DNA from 4 places in the Serratia proteamaculans genome. Region 2 is predicted to be linked to each of the others. Evidence: predicted binding sites of a transcription regulator. Region 2 holds the regulator's gene; each other region holds the start of a gene.

The links. The regulator Fur, encoded in region 2, represses iron uptake genes when iron is present. The targets are predictions, from matches to a motif close to ATAATAATGAGAACNACTATCAA.
Region 1: QOT07_RS14125 (TonB-dependent siderophore receptor) is a predicted target of Fur. The motif match lies at 2,019-2,041, and genes of this name have one in related genera.
Region 3: fepD (Fe(3+)-siderophore ABC transporter permease) is a predicted target of Fur. The motif match lies at 1,384-1,406, and genes of this name have one in related genera.
Region 4: sufA (Fe-S cluster assembly scaffold SufA) is a predicted target of Fur. The motif match lies at 2,538-2,560, and genes of this name have one in related genera.

Annotation. Positions count from the first base shown of each region.
Region 1 covers NZ_OX461105.1:3,030,835-3,034,433, forward strand. The annotation lists gene QOT07_RS14125 (TonB-dependent siderophore receptor) at 1-1,904, opposite strand, end outside; gene QOT07_RS14130 (hypothetical protein) at 2,335-2,628, opposite strand; gene QOT07_RS14135 (hypothetical protein) at 2,800-3,282, shown strand.
Region 2 covers NZ_OX461105.1:1,298,438-1,302,036, forward strand. The annotation lists gene QOT07_RS06040 (glycosyltransferase) at 1-619, shown strand, start outside; gene fur (ferric iron uptake transcriptional regulator) at 818-1,264, opposite strand; gene fldA (flavodoxin FldA) at 1,585-2,124, opposite strand; gene ybfE (LexA regulated protein) at 2,354-2,641, opposite strand; gene ybfF (esterase) at 2,933-3,599, opposite strand, start outside.
Region 3 covers NZ_OX461105.1:3,861,565-3,865,163, forward strand. The annotation lists gene fepB (Fe2+-enterobactin ABC transporter substrate-binding protein) at 1-37, shown strand, start outside; gene entS (enterobactin transporter EntS) at 24-1,292, opposite strand; gene fepD (Fe(3+)-siderophore ABC transporter permease) at 1,428-2,501, shown strand; gene fepG (iron-enterobactin ABC transporter permease) at 2,501-3,526, shown strand; gene QOT07_RS18040 (ATP-binding cassette domain-containing protein) at 3,523-3,599, shown strand, end outside.
Region 4 covers NZ_OX461105.1:2,358,940-2,362,538, forward strand. The annotation lists gene ydiJ (D-2-hydroxyglutarate dehydrogenase YdiJ) at 1-1,183, shown strand, start outside; gene menI (1,4-dihydroxy-2-naphthoyl-CoA hydrolase) at 1,180-1,596, shown strand; gene QOT07_RS11105 (hypothetical protein) at 1,651-2,055, opposite strand; gene sufA (Fe-S cluster assembly scaffold SufA) at 2,611-2,982, shown strand; gene sufB (Fe-S cluster assembly protein SufB) at 2,997-3,599, shown strand, end outside.

The sequences.
Region 1 (3,599 bases), 1.7 Mb from region 2:
TTATCCGCCCATTGCTTGCCGATATAACGTACCCCAGCGCCAACATCTACGCCGTAGGCAGCGGCATATTTACCCCACAGTGTGGCCATTTGGTCCGGGGCCAGATACGGCGTATTACCGTTGTTGCCGTCAATCGCATCTTTGAACTTCACCTTGTTGTAGGTATAGCCTGCAATCAGATCGAAACGTTCGGTGATCTTGCTGCGAGCCTCAAGTTCAATTCCCTGAGAATGTACCTTGCCGGCGGGCAGATAATAACTTTGCTGCACCACACGGTTGGCTACATCATTCTGTGTCAGGTCATACAGCGCCACGCTGTAGATTGATGAACTGCCCGGTGGCTGGTATTTCAAGCCCACTTCGTATTGCTCACTGGTACTCGGCTTGAGCATATGACCGTTCTGATCGGACAGCGCCTCTGGCGTCACTGCCGTGCTGTAACTGGCGTAAGGTGAGAAACCGCTGTCAAAGCGGTACAGCAACGAGGCGCGGCCGCTAAAGTTATCGTCGCGGCGTTCATCGCTGGTGCCGGTATTAAGCACCGTATTTTTTGACTCTATACGGTCAAAGCGGCCAGACAGATTCAGATACCAGTTCTGCAGGCTGATTTCGTCCTGCAGATACACGCCGGTCTGCTGATAGTGACGTCTGGAGTCGGTATGCGTCAGATTGGTCAACCCCGCACCACCGGACACGCCGGTATAAGGATTCAGCTCAGAAGCTCCGGCAGACTCGTCCCACAGGTTATTACGAAAGCGCTGGTAATCCAGACCCAGCATCACCTGGTGCTCCAGCGGCCCGGTGGCAAAGTCAGCTTCCAGTTGGTTGTCGACGGCGAAAGCATCCAGTGAGGTCGCCGAGCCGCTGTAATAGCGGTTCAGCAACTGATGGTCCTGATCCCAGCCAATCTGATACACCTGCTGCAATTCAACGTTGGAATGGGTATAGCTGGCATTTTGTCGGAATGACCAAACGTCATTGAAGCTGTGCGAGAAGGCGTAGCTGTAGATCTGCTCCCAGCGTTTGAACACGTTACGGCTACTCTCGCCGTCAAAGAACCCGCGCCCCAGCTTGTCGCCTGAGCTGGAATAGAGGCTGCCATCTGCCGGAACTGCACTGTGATAACCGCCGGACGGATCCTTTTGCAAATAAGCTTTCAGCAACAGTGAGGTATTTTCATCCGGCTGCCACAGCAATGACGGCGAAATGGCATAGCGCTCTTCGCGCTGATGGTCATACATGGTGTCGCTGCTGCGCGTCATCCCGGTCAAACGATAAGCCCACTGGTCCGACAGTGGGCCGGTCACATCAAAAGCCGCGCCTTTGGTGTCGTTATTGCCCGCCGAGAGGTTAACCTGCCCTTGCGTGGCAAACTGCGGCCGCCTGGAGGTCAAGGCCACCAGCCCACCCGGAATGCTTTGCCCATACATCACCGAAGACGGCCCCTTGATGACGTCGATACGCTCCAGGAACCAGGGATCAACCTGCAAGGCATTATAGGTGCCGCCATCGCTTAACAGACGCAAGCCATCTAGGAAGGTGTTATTAACATCTCCGCCGTGGAAACCGCGCAATGCAATGGTGTCATAGCGCGTCGCACCGCCGGAGAAATTGGTGAAAACACCCGGGGTATATTTCAGTGCATCATTCACCGTCTGGGTGTTCTGATCGGTCATCTGTTGGCGTGTAACCACCGAAACGGACTGCGCCGTCAGGATCAGCGGCTGGTCGGTTTTAGTGGCTCCCTGACTGGTCGTGGCCTGATAACCCTGGGTCGCAGCCTCAGCCGTATCGGCGGGTTTGGCGGTGACCACCAGGGTATCTTCAGCTAACGAGGTCAGTGGCAGAAACATCGCGAACGCGCATAAAACACGCGACCGTTTGACAGAAAAAAACATTAGCATGCCGGTAATCCCTGGTAAGTATCATTAAACCGCACCCGACAGGGGCCCCGTCAGCAACGCTGGCTGACGAAGGGGCGAAGGAACTATCGGTATTGCGCATGTAAAGAAAAGGAAATATTAATGATAATTATTATCTTTATCGATAAGGAATTTCAAGTATGAGCAAACTTTTTATGAGCGGGCAAAGTAACTTGCCGCAGGGAAAGGACCGGGCTGAATGTGAAGTATTGATCTGAAAATCAATAACAAAAAAATGCCAGCGCTAGGCTGGCATACAAACTGGAAGCAATGTGAGCAATTTATTGCCAGTACAGGCAGCGCATAAGGAGACAACCCTTTAACCTTTACTGGTGCTTAAAAATGATAACGACTATCATTATCCTTCATAAGGCGCTTTCCATCTACCCCTTTCGGCAGTAGCCGGTGGTGTTCACCGAGACTTTCTGACGAACCAGGTGTAGAGACGCCCCGCTCCCAGCAGAATGAGCGCCAGCAGAATATTCGCTATAACCCACAAACTTAATGTGTATATAAAAGTTTGATAGAGAGGAATACCACGGGCAGCGCCGAACGGATTAAAATGCCAAAAGCGAATAATGCTAAAAGGGTTTAGATTTAACCAGTTGAAAACGATAGCCACCAGCACCGGCGGTAGGAAAAAATAGAGTCCCAGGGTGAGTATCAGCAGATACACTGCGGCGCGATCGTTTTTATAATCTTTCATATCAGTGAATTACCATCACAAATCAATTTAAAAACACCCTTAACATTGCGGTTTAAACAGACCTGACAAGTGCTGATTAGTTCCAGGTTTAGGGTAAAATAAAGCCTGTTTGGCGTTTAAATTTCATTTAGATTTTGGATGTTATAACGCTAGTCAGCTCAGGAGGCTCCAATGATACCGGACTATTGCCCAACCCCGCCCACGCCCAAAAAACTCAAAATCACCTATGGCTGGTATATATATACCATCTATGCACAGTTGATCTTTAATATCTATTTGGCGGTGTATAACGGTTGTGTCAGACGCCCGATTGAAGCGCCACTGATCTCCGTGTGCCACAGCGTTTTCATCGCGTTTATCCTTTATCATGTGCTGAAAAAACGCACGCATTTCGCCTGGCTGATGCTGGCCTATTACATTTTGATGAGGTTGTATTACGCCAATGTACTGCATATCGAGTTCAATGCGTGGAGTCGTGGGCTGGTATTTATTTTTCTGACACTGTTGCTTACCGGTACGGTGGCCGTAGGCCAACTGGCTACCCCACCGCTGCGCCAGGATTGGTTGGCGCGCTTAGGATGGCGACAGTGGACAACCCTGGCCGCGTTGTCCGGCTTACTGACACCTTTGATCACCACCGATTATCTGGGCTGACGGCCGGCATTTACTTTGGGATATGCGGCTCCGAGATATCGACCAGACGGCACACCTTGGTGTAGTTATTGGATTTCTCACAGATCTTATCAGTGACAAAAATACCAAGGTAGCCTAGTACCACCAGATACCCAGCCATGCACAAAATGAAGATAAGCGTTCTCACCGATTAGACCAACCTGACAACAGAACCCTGAGCATCATACCTTGCTTACCCCGTTTTAAACTATTTCTAAGTATTTCATAAATCCGCTGGTCATCTCAGTTACGTGAATGTTATGTTATTACATATCAAAACATTTTACATAGATGCATCA
Region 2 (3,599 bases):
GACCACAGGAGAGGGGGATGCGGTGTTGTCGGAGTCGGGGGGATCATTGCATTTTCTACCGGGACGGCAGGCGAGTGAAACAGATAAAACCCGCATGGCGAAGCTGATTTTTAGTACCAGCTACCTGGAGTACTGTTCTGCTGGCAACCGGGCCGGGCTGGATCTGGTGTCGGTACAGCAGGCACAAAATATCGAGCCTTATCTGGATCTGATCACGGTGGCTTACGATCGGCGCGGGACGTTTGTCGGCTTTTTCAATGCGGCTACTGTCAGTGAGCTGTATGGCGTAAAAGCGGATTACCACTACCGCGATGAACTGAAGCCGCTTGATGAGGCTTACGATCACTTTGTGCAAAGCCTGTGCACTGAGGATGATTATTTTATCTGTAGCCTGGCGATTGAAAGCCAGTTTCGCGGACAGGGGCATTTTAACCCGATGTTCGCCCTGATAAAGCAGCAGGCTGATCGGCACCAGGCGAAAAACATTGTGCTGTGTGTATGGCAAAGCAGTGAGGCCAGCCAAATTTATCTGAACAAAGGGTTCCGTGTCCGTGGTGTATTCGATCAGGCCTGGTCGTTGTTCTTTGACCGGCTGCTGTTTCTTGAGTATGAGCTGTGAAGAGTTTGCCCATCCGCGTGTCGGCGGGTGAGTTGACGGTGAAGTGAGTGTAAGTGGGAAGTGAGAGAGAAGTGCCGCTGCAATTGTCGTATTTCAAGCTGTGAACTTTCCCCGGACCTGTCCGGGGATTTTTTTATCCGCTCGTCGCAGGCATAAAAAAACCGCCGTTAAGGCGGTTCTTGATGCCGGTTAAGGGCATTATTTTTTGTCGTGCAGAGTGTCGTCTTCGCGGCAGTCACCAATTGCACAGTGGCCGTACAGGTACAGACTGTGATTGCTGAGCTTGATGCCGTGTTGTTTGGCGATATCACGCTGACGCGCTTCGATAGATTCATCGCTGAATTCGATCACTTTGCCGCAGTCCAGGCAAATCAGGTGATCGTGGTGATGCTGCTGGGTCAGTTCGAACACGGACTTGCCGCCTTCGAAGTTGTGACGGGTCACGATACCGGCATCATCAAATTGGTTCAGTACGCGGTAAACTGTAGCCAGGCCAATTTCTTCGCCCATATCTATCAGTTTTTTGTACAGATCTTCCGCACTGACGTGATGGCATTCCGGATTTTGCAGTACTTCCAGGATTTTGAGTCGCGGAAGCGTGACTTTTAAGCCGGCCTTCTTCAATGCGGTGTTGTTGTCAGTCATGCGGATTCAGTCCTGTTACTATGCTAATCAAGTTGAGGCGTTCTCGCCTGTGGCATCGGTCGGCACAAAGAGTTAATTGCGTCTCATTATAGAACCGGTTGACCTAAATAGAAACCGCCGGTTGTTAACAAAGATATAATTGCACTATTGCATGTCACACACGCAACGTCTTGATGGGCGGGATAAACCGATAACTCAGTCTACCTTGACGATGTGGGAAGTTACAAATTTGTATCTTCGATTGCAGTAATCAGTACTGCCAATGATGGCCCTGCCGGCAACACTATGCACTCTGCAGGGCTTTTGTTCAACCTTTGGCGTTACCCGACAATTTCGGCCAGGCTCAGCTCTTCGACGATTTGTTTTACCCAGCCTTCAACACGTTCGTTGGTCAGCTCCGGTTGACGATCTTCGTCAATCGCCAGGCCGATGAAATGGCTGTCGCTTGCCAATCCTTTAGAGGCTTCGAAATGGTAGCCTTTAGTTGGCCAGTGGCCGACAATGGCGGCACCACGCGGTTCAATGATGTCGCGGATGGTACCCATCGCATCACAGAAATATTCTGCGTAGTCTTCCTGATCGCCACAGCCGAACAGCGCTACCAGCTTGCCGTTGAAGTCGATGTCTTCCAGCGTCGGGAAGAAATCATCCCAGTCACACTGGGCTTCGCCGTAGTACCAGGTTGGGATGCCGAGCAACAGGATATCGAAACCTTCCAGGTCTTCTTTGCTGCTTTTGGCGATGTCGTGAATTTCGCACACATCGTCGCCAAACTGTTGCTTAAGAATTTTCTGGATCATCTTGGCAATGTTTTCGGTATTGCCAGTGTCGCTGCCAAAGAAAATGCCTACATTAGCCATATCGCGTATAACCTTTAAATTCAATTAATTGCATTACACGATGTTAGCGCTGACCACGATAACACCGATTAAAATGATGCCATGACAAGGGATATCCCTCACCGGTAATTGCGTATCATGCCAGAAATTTACCCCGGGGTTTTATCGCGTTTATGCGATGCCGGGTGGAATAAAACGATGTTGATCGGGCGTCATCCTTAACGCCGCGCCGCATGTGCGGCTGCAATGATCAATGTTCTGGCTGGTCGTCCGCCAGTTGTGCCAACAGCATTTGCTCAATAAGCTCGCTGCGGCTGATATTCCGCTGTTCCGCCAGTTTGTTCAGGGCGTCCACCGCATCCGCGTTGATCTTCAGTTCTACACGCCGTAAGCCACGGACTTTATCGCGTCGAAGCTGATTACGCTTATTGATTCTAAGCTGTTCATCTCGGGATAGCGGGTTGGTTTTCGGGCGCCCCGGACGGCGTTCATCTGCGAACAGATCCAGCGTCGTGCGATCCGTTTGTTCTTTTGCCATAGGTAGCGGTACTGCAAGGGAGTTTGCATCTAAAAGCGCGTAGACGCTTCTGGATGGTTCGGTTAACACACTTCGGGCCAATAAACCCTAACCCAAATTTACCCCCAGCCTGGCGTTAATGAACACGCCCGGCACGGCGGCAAAATTATAGCGCGCCATATTACCCCAGCAGGTGGAGCAACGACAATGCTTAACTGAACTCAAAACGCGCTAAGCCGTTATCTTTAGCGCGTTTTTTCACCAGATGGCTATTTTAGGCGGAGTCTGCACTGTTATAAGGTCGCGTTCGGCTCAGGCTTCACCGAGAAAACGGTGAATGGCACGCAGCACCGCCTCTGGTTTTTCCGCATGCACCCAGTGTCCGGTACCGGCGACCACATGCGCGCGAGCCTGCGGGAACTGGCGGGCAATATCTGCGCGGTAGCTGTCCTGCACGTAGGGTGACAGGCCACCGCGAATGAATAATGTAGGATGTGGCCAGGCGGGCACTTCCTGCCAGCCGGTGATGTTTTCGTATTGCTCGATCAATACCGGCAGGTTAAAGCGCCATTCGCCCTGGTGGAAGGATTTCAGCAGGAACTGGATCACCCCTTCCTCTTGCAGATAGTCGCGCATCAATTCCGCCGCCTGCTGGCGTTGGGTGATACCGGCCGCGCTTACAGCCTGTAAGGCGACAAAAATTTCGTCGTGGCGGCGGGTCTGATAATCCACCGGCGCCACATCAATAATGATCAGTTTCTCCACGCGTTCAGGTGCGATTGCCGTTAGCGCCATCGCCGCTTTGCCACCCATCGAGTGGCCGATCACAATCACCTTGTCCAGCTGCAAATCATCCAGCAATGCCAGCAGATCCTTCGCCATCTCCGGGTAGGTCATCACCGCTGAGCGGGGCGACAGGCCGTGGTTACGCAGATCGACCTTAATCACGCTGTGTTGTTGGTTGAGATCGCGCGCCAGC
Region 3 (3,599 bases), 2.6 Mb from region 2:
GCTGACGCTGTTGGAAAAACAGTTTATTTCTCAGTAGATTCTGCGGCGGGCTGGAGATCGCTTTCTTGCCCGCCACGGCCCACCTGACGCAGACCGCGCATCGCAAAAGCCAGCACCACACCGAGTAGCGCCACGCCAAAGCCAAAACTGGTTGAGGTCATCGCCGGCAGCATAAACGCCCCCATAGCCCCCAGCAGCAGCGCGCCCAAGGCGTCACCCACCACGTTTTGCGCCGTCCACAGGCCATTGATACGTCCGAGAAACGCATCCGGCGTCAGGTTCTGGATCAACCCGTACTGCAGCAGTGAATTCAGCGCGCTCAGATAACCGAAGACCACCAGGAAAAACAGCGCCAGGCCATACCACGGCATCAAACCGAACAGGCCGATAGCGACAAAAGCGCCAATCGCCGTCATCAGCATCATCCAGCCCGGCCGCGCCACGTGGGCTACCCGACCACTGGTAAAGGCGCCAATCGCTGCTCCCAGCGGCACGGCGGAATACATAAAGCCCAACTGCGCCGCACTGACCTGCCACATGCCGGACATCGCCGGATACAGCACCCGCACCGCACTGGCCATGGTCAACAGCGCGCCAATCAGCGCCACCATGCCAATCACCCGGTTACGGAACAGGAAACCAAAGCCCCCGGCCAGCGCACGTAGTGGGTGCTCACGCGGCTGCGGGGGTGGCAACAACTGCGGCAGGCGCAGCAACGGGATCAGCGTCAGCAAGGTGCCAAATGCCGCCAGACCGTAGTTCCAGGCCACGCCGGCGTTGGCGATCACCAGCCCCCCGATCGCCGGGGAGAGGATCGAGCCAAAACGCACCGTCAGCATGCTGATGGCCCCGGCCTGCACGATATTTTCACGCCCCACCAGTGCCGGTGTCGCCGCCAACAGCGCCGTAACGCCAACCGCACCGAAGAAGCCGTCCCAGACGGCCAGCAGGTAAATCAGCGTTAATGAAGGGGCAGGCAAAGCGGCGTTCAGACACAAACCGACAAAACCGATGCCGCAGGTGGAACGGGCGAATAAAATCAGGCGACGGCGCTCGTAACGATCGGCCAGCACGCCCCCCATCAGCAAACCGGCAAACATGCCGCTGCCCGCCAGCGTCACGGACAAACCAACCAGCAATGTCGACCCGGTCAAGGCCTGGATCTGCACCGGGATCGCAATGGCCATCAACCCCAGCGCTAAAATGGAAATAAAACGCGCGCAAAAAACGGCACGAAACGCGCCATTGGTCTTAAGCAGGCCAAAATCAAGCAAAATAGAGGGCTTACTCATGAGCTTTCTCACCACAACTAAAGAAAAAGGGGCAGCGTCTGTGCTGCAATAGCGAAGGGACTCATGGTACCATAGATGAAAGCAATCAATAATGATAATAAAACTCATTTATATTCAATTAAATAATGGATTGGTATGTTACGGATTTCACACCCTGGCACACAGCCCGTTCCTGCCCCCCGGGAGCGTCTTATTGGCGGCACTCCCCGCTCATTTCGCCGCAGGCTGTTTGGCCTGCTGATTGCCTTTTGTGCATTGCTGGTCGTGATGTTACTCAGCCTGTCACTTGGCGCTAAATCTATTCCCTTCGACACGGTTATCCAGGCGCTGAACGGCCAGTGCAGCGGTGCAGACTGCACCATAATTACCAATGCCAGGCTGCCACGTACACTGGTGGGCGTGCTGGCCGGTATCGCACTGGGCCTGTCCGGCGTACTGATGCAAACCCTCACCCGCAACCCCCTGGCCGATCCGGGCATTCTCGGGGTTAATGCCGGTGCGGGCTTTGCCGTGGTACTGGGGATCACCTTCTTTGGTGCTGCCGAGGTCAGCCAATATCTGTGGTTTGCCTTTGCCGGTGCGATGTTCGCTGCGCTGCTGGTGGCGCTAATAGGCGCTTTGGGCGGCAGCAGCCTTAACCCGGTACGTCTGACGCTGGCCGGTGTCGCGCTGGCCGCGGTGCTGGAGGGCATGACCTCCGGGATTTCCCTGCTGAACCCACTGGTGTTCGATCAGCTCCGTTTTTGGCAGGCCGGTTCGCTGGATATTCAAAATATGCAGGTGGTGCGTACCGTGGCCCTGCCGATCCTGCTGGGTACGCTGATTACCCTGTGGATGAGCAAGTCACTGAACAGCCTGAGCATGGGTAATGAATTGGCCACCGCACTGGGCACCGGTATCGTGCGTACCCAGTTGCTGGGTCTGCTGGCGATTACCTTGCTGTGTGGTGGTGCCACTGCCGCCGTCGGCCCGATTGCCTTTGTCGGTCTGATGATGCCGCACATCGCCCGGCGGCTGGCCGGTTCCGAGCTGCACTGGATGCTGCCATGGACGCTGGTATTGACCCCGATCCTGCTGTTGAGCGCCGATCTGATCGGCCGCTTCCTGGTGGCCGGTGAACTGCGCGTTTCCATCGTCACCGCTCTGATTGGCGCACCGCTGCTGATCATGTTGGTGCGGCAACGCCATATGTTCAGGAGGCAGCGCTAATGTCGATGTCCGCGGCCCGCCTGATGGCCAACCACAAACTACGCGCCCTTTCGCGTCCGGCGCTGACTGCGCTGCTACTGTTGCTGGCCGTGCTGGCGCTGGCGATTTACGCGCTGGGTTCCGGTGCTCTGTCACTGACCGCCTCGCAGGTGATCGACGCCTTGCGCGGTGAAGGCCCGGCCAACCTGGCGGTGATCGTCACCCAATGGCGTTTACCACGCGTGGTGATGGCGCTGCTGCTGGGGGCGGCACTGGGCATCAGCGGTGCCATTTTCCAGTCGATACTGCGCAACCCGCTCGGCAGTCCGGACGTGATTGGCTTTAATACCGGCGCTTACAGCGGCGTGCTGGTGGCCATAGTGCTGTTTAACGGCGGCGTTATCGGCATCACTTCCGGGGCGCTGGTCGGGGGTCTGTTGACCGCCGCGCTGATTTATCTGCTGGCCTGGCGCAACGGCGTCGAGTCTTTCCGTTTGATTATCGTCGGCATTGCCGTCCGCGCCCTGCTGGTGGCGGGCAATACCTGGCTGATCATCAGCGCCTCGCTGGAATCCGCCATGACCGCCGGACTGTGGAGCGCCGGTTCACTCAACGGCGTGAACTGGGCGAAAAGCCTGCCGGTGTTGGTGGTGTTCGCGCTGTGCTGCTTACTGTTGCTGACCCTGTCCCGCCGCATGCGGCTGCTGGAAATGGGTGATGATACCGCCTGCGCACTCGGCGTACCGGTAGAACGCTCGCGCGTTATGCTGCTGCTGATCGGCGTGTTGCTGACGGCCGCCGCGACCGCCGTGGCCGGGCCGATCTCCTTTATTGCGCTGGTGGCTCCGCAGATTGCACGACGCCTGTGCGCCAACCGCAGCGTACTGCTGCTGACCGCCTTGATCGGTGCCCTGTTGTTGCTGCTCGCCGATGTCGTTGCACAGCGCCTGTTTATGCCTTATCAGCTGCCGGTCGGGGTGTTGACCGTCAGCCTGGGCGGCATTTATCTGATTTGGCTATTAATCCGTGAGTCACGTAAAAAATGAATGCTGAACCCCTGCAGCCCGCGCCGTTACGCGCCGAACATCTGACGCTCGGCTACGACAAAAAAATTGTCGC
Region 4 (3,599 bases), 1.1 Mb from region 2:
CGTCGATCCGCTGGTGCTGGAAAAGCAATTGCCGCAGCAGCGCCTCAGCTTCCGTACCCTGATCGAGAAAACCCGCAATAGCTGGTATGCCGGTAAAGGCGAATATGATTTCTCGCACGAGGTGAAAGAGGCGATGTCCGGCTGCCTGGCCTGTAAAGCCTGCTCCACCCAGTGTCCGATTAAAATTGACGTGCCGGGCTTCCGTTCACGTTTCCTGCAGCTTTACCACACCCGCTATCTGCGGCCGGCGCGTGACTATATGGTCGCCGGCGTGGAGAGTTACACCCCGCTGATGGCGAAAGCGCCGAAGGTGTTCAACTTCTTCTTCCGCCAGCCCTGGGTGCGTGAACTGAGCCGCAGCAGTATCGGCATGGTCGATTTGCCGATGCTCTCCAGCCCGACGTTGCGCCAACAGCTTTCCGGTCACGGCGCGTTAACCATGACGCTGGAACAGCTGGAAGCGTTGAGCTCGGAACAGCGTGAACAGCATGTGTTGATCGTGCAGGATCCCTTTACCAGCTATTACGATGCCAAAGTGGTGGCGGACTTTGTACGGCTGGTGGAAAAGTTAGGTTACCGCCCGGTGCTGCTGCCGTTCTCACCCAACGGCAAGGCGCAGCATATCAAAGGCTTCCTGACGCGTTTTGCCCGTACTGCGCGCAAGACCGCCGATTTTCTCAACCGGGTGGCCAAGCTCGGCATGCCGCTGGTGGGGGTCGATCCCGCCCTGGTGCTGTGTTACCGCGATGAATATAACGAGATCCTCGGGGAAACTCGTGGCGACTTCCAGGTGCAGTTGGTACACGAATGGTTGCAGCAACTGCTGGCCGAGCGTGCGGAACAGCCGGCGACCGGTGAAGCCTGGTACCTGTTTGGCCACTGTACCGAGACCACGGCGTTGCCGACCAGCGGCCAACATTGGACGTCGATCTTTGCACGCTTTGGCGCCAGGCTGGAAAATGTCAGCGTCGGTTGCTGCGGCATGGCGGGGACTTACGGCCATGAAGTGAAGAACCTGCAGAATTCGCTCGGCATTTATGAGCTATCATGGCACCAGGCGCTGCAACGTTTGCCGCGGCAACGTTGCCTGGCAACCGGCTATTCCTGCCGCAGCCAGGTCAAACGCATTGAGGGTAACGGTGTACGACACCCATTACAGGCACTTCTGGAGATGATTGAGTGAAACTGTGGAAAAGAGAAACAACGCTGGAACAATTAAACCAGGCCGGTGAAGGCTGCATGGTCAGCCATGTCGGGATCCGCTTTACCCGGCTGGAAGAAGATTACCTCGAGGCGACCATGCCGGTCGACCAGCGCACCCGGCAGCCGTTTGGCCTGCTGCACGGCGGGGCATCGGTTGTGCTGGCGGAGTCGATGGGATCAATGGCCGGTTACCTGTGCTGTGAAGGCGAGCAGAAAGTGGTGGGGTTGGAAATCAACGCCAACCATTTGCGAGCCGCATTTGAAGGCGAAGTCCGCGGCGTGTGTCGTGCGCTGCATATTGGCCGCCGTCATCAGGTTTGGCAGATCGAAATCTTCGATTCACGCGATCGTCTGTGCTGCACCTCACGCCTGACTACCGCCGTCATCGATTAAGCGTTTTACCCCGCAGGCAGCTCTGTCTGCGGGTATTTTTGTCGTTCAACCGGGTTACAGCTGAAAAGGCACCCGCTTGACGAAGTCCTTCTGGAAGGCATTGGCCTTCTCCCAGGTGCCTTCCATCGCATATTTCTGACAAATCAAGGTCAGGGTATGGCGGGCAAAATGATAGCTCTGAACCCGGAACAACTGGCAGCGCTGTGGATTATTGATTTCCACGATCAGCCGATTATGCAGTTTGCTCAGCGCATGCAGGTAGCTTTCATCATCGCCATTCTCCAGACACAGGTTAGCCATGTTCAGGCTGACGTTGTTATAGCGTTTCAGGTGATTGACGTTGCACTCCGGCCGTCGAAGCGATGCTTCCGCCATGTAGAAATCTACCGTGGCGTCGCGCACGCTGAATTTGTAGTCATCAATTTTGCCCAGCAGCCACGCATTCATCGAGATATTCATTTACCCGCGCTCAATGTGAATTGAATGATAATCATTATCATATTTATTGACGCGTTGGTGATCAATCATTCTGTTGAAATATTTATTGCCGGCAGGGGATGGATTGGGGCAGGGACAACCCAATATAGCCAGTAACGACTAAACTTTAATCAGAGGTTGCCGTTTCTGTTGGCTCAGTCGGGTGAGCGGAATGGCGTGAAATGCGCCTTATTGCCGATAAACGCATTTTTAAGACAGACAAAATGCAGAAATAGGTATTTTCTATGAATGTTTAAATCGACAGAAAAAGTCCGGCCCTGTAAAGCGTTCGAGCCAATGGGCAAGCGTAATGGTGATACAGGATGTGCAGTAAATTCATAAGGATAAAATGATTCCATTTCCGACCGGCAGCGTCTGACGCGCTGACTGTCCCGCGCGCTTGCCGCATGCCGAAGTGAAAATCCGGGCTTTTCGCGGATACCCCTGTAAAACAAACGGTTGAAGTGATAATCGTTATCACTAACATAGTAGCAACCCAGATTGGCTGTGGTAAAACACGAGTGTGAGGTAGGCCATATGCAAACGGAAAATGTCGGCACTTTTTCTCTGGACGAAAATGTCTGGCAAGGCATTTTGCTCAGTGACAATGCCGTACAACAAATCAGTAAATTAATGCAGCAGGATCCACAGGTGAAAGGGCTGCAACTCGGGGTGAAGCAATCAGGCTGCGCCGGGTTTGCCTATGTGTTGGATCTCACCCGTGCGCCTGCCGACGACGACCTGCTGTTTGAGCGCGATGGCGCCAGGCTGTATGTGCCGTTGAAAGCCATGCCGTTTATCGATGGCACCACGGTGGATTTTGTCCGTGAAGGGCTGAATCAGATCTTCAAATTTAATAACCCTAAAGCTCAGCATGCCTGCGGGTGCGGCGAGAGTTTTGGCGTTTGAGCGATGCAATCAACATGACACGAAGCAATGTAGAAATGCCTAATGAAGTGCAGGCTTGGGTCAGCGAAGGTCGCTACAAAGAAGGTTTTTTTACCCAGTTGGCTACCGATGAGTTAGCGATGGGCATCAACGAAGACGTGGTGCGCGCTATCTCGGCCAAGCGTAATGAACCTGAGTGGATGCTGGAGTTCCGCCTCGAGGCCTACCGTGCCTGGCTGCAAATGGAAGAGCCGCACTGGCTGAAAGCGAACTACGACCGCCTGAACTATCAGGATTACAGCTATTACTCGGCGCCGTCCTGCGGCAGCTGCGATGACGCCTGCGGCTCACAGCCCGGCGCAGAACAGCAACCTGGTGCACCGACGGACAACAACTACCTGACCAGCGAGGTTGAACTGGCGTTTAACCAGCTCGGCGTCCCGGTGCGTGAAGGCAGCGAAGTGGCGGTAGACGCCATCTTTGACTCGGTCTCGGTGTCGACCACTTACCGGGAAAAGCTGGCGGAGAGCGGGGTGATTTTCTGCTCGTTCGGTGAAGCGATCCATGAATACCCGGATCTGGTGCGTAAATACCTCGGCCGCGTGGTGCCTTCTAACGACAACTTCTTTGCTGCATTG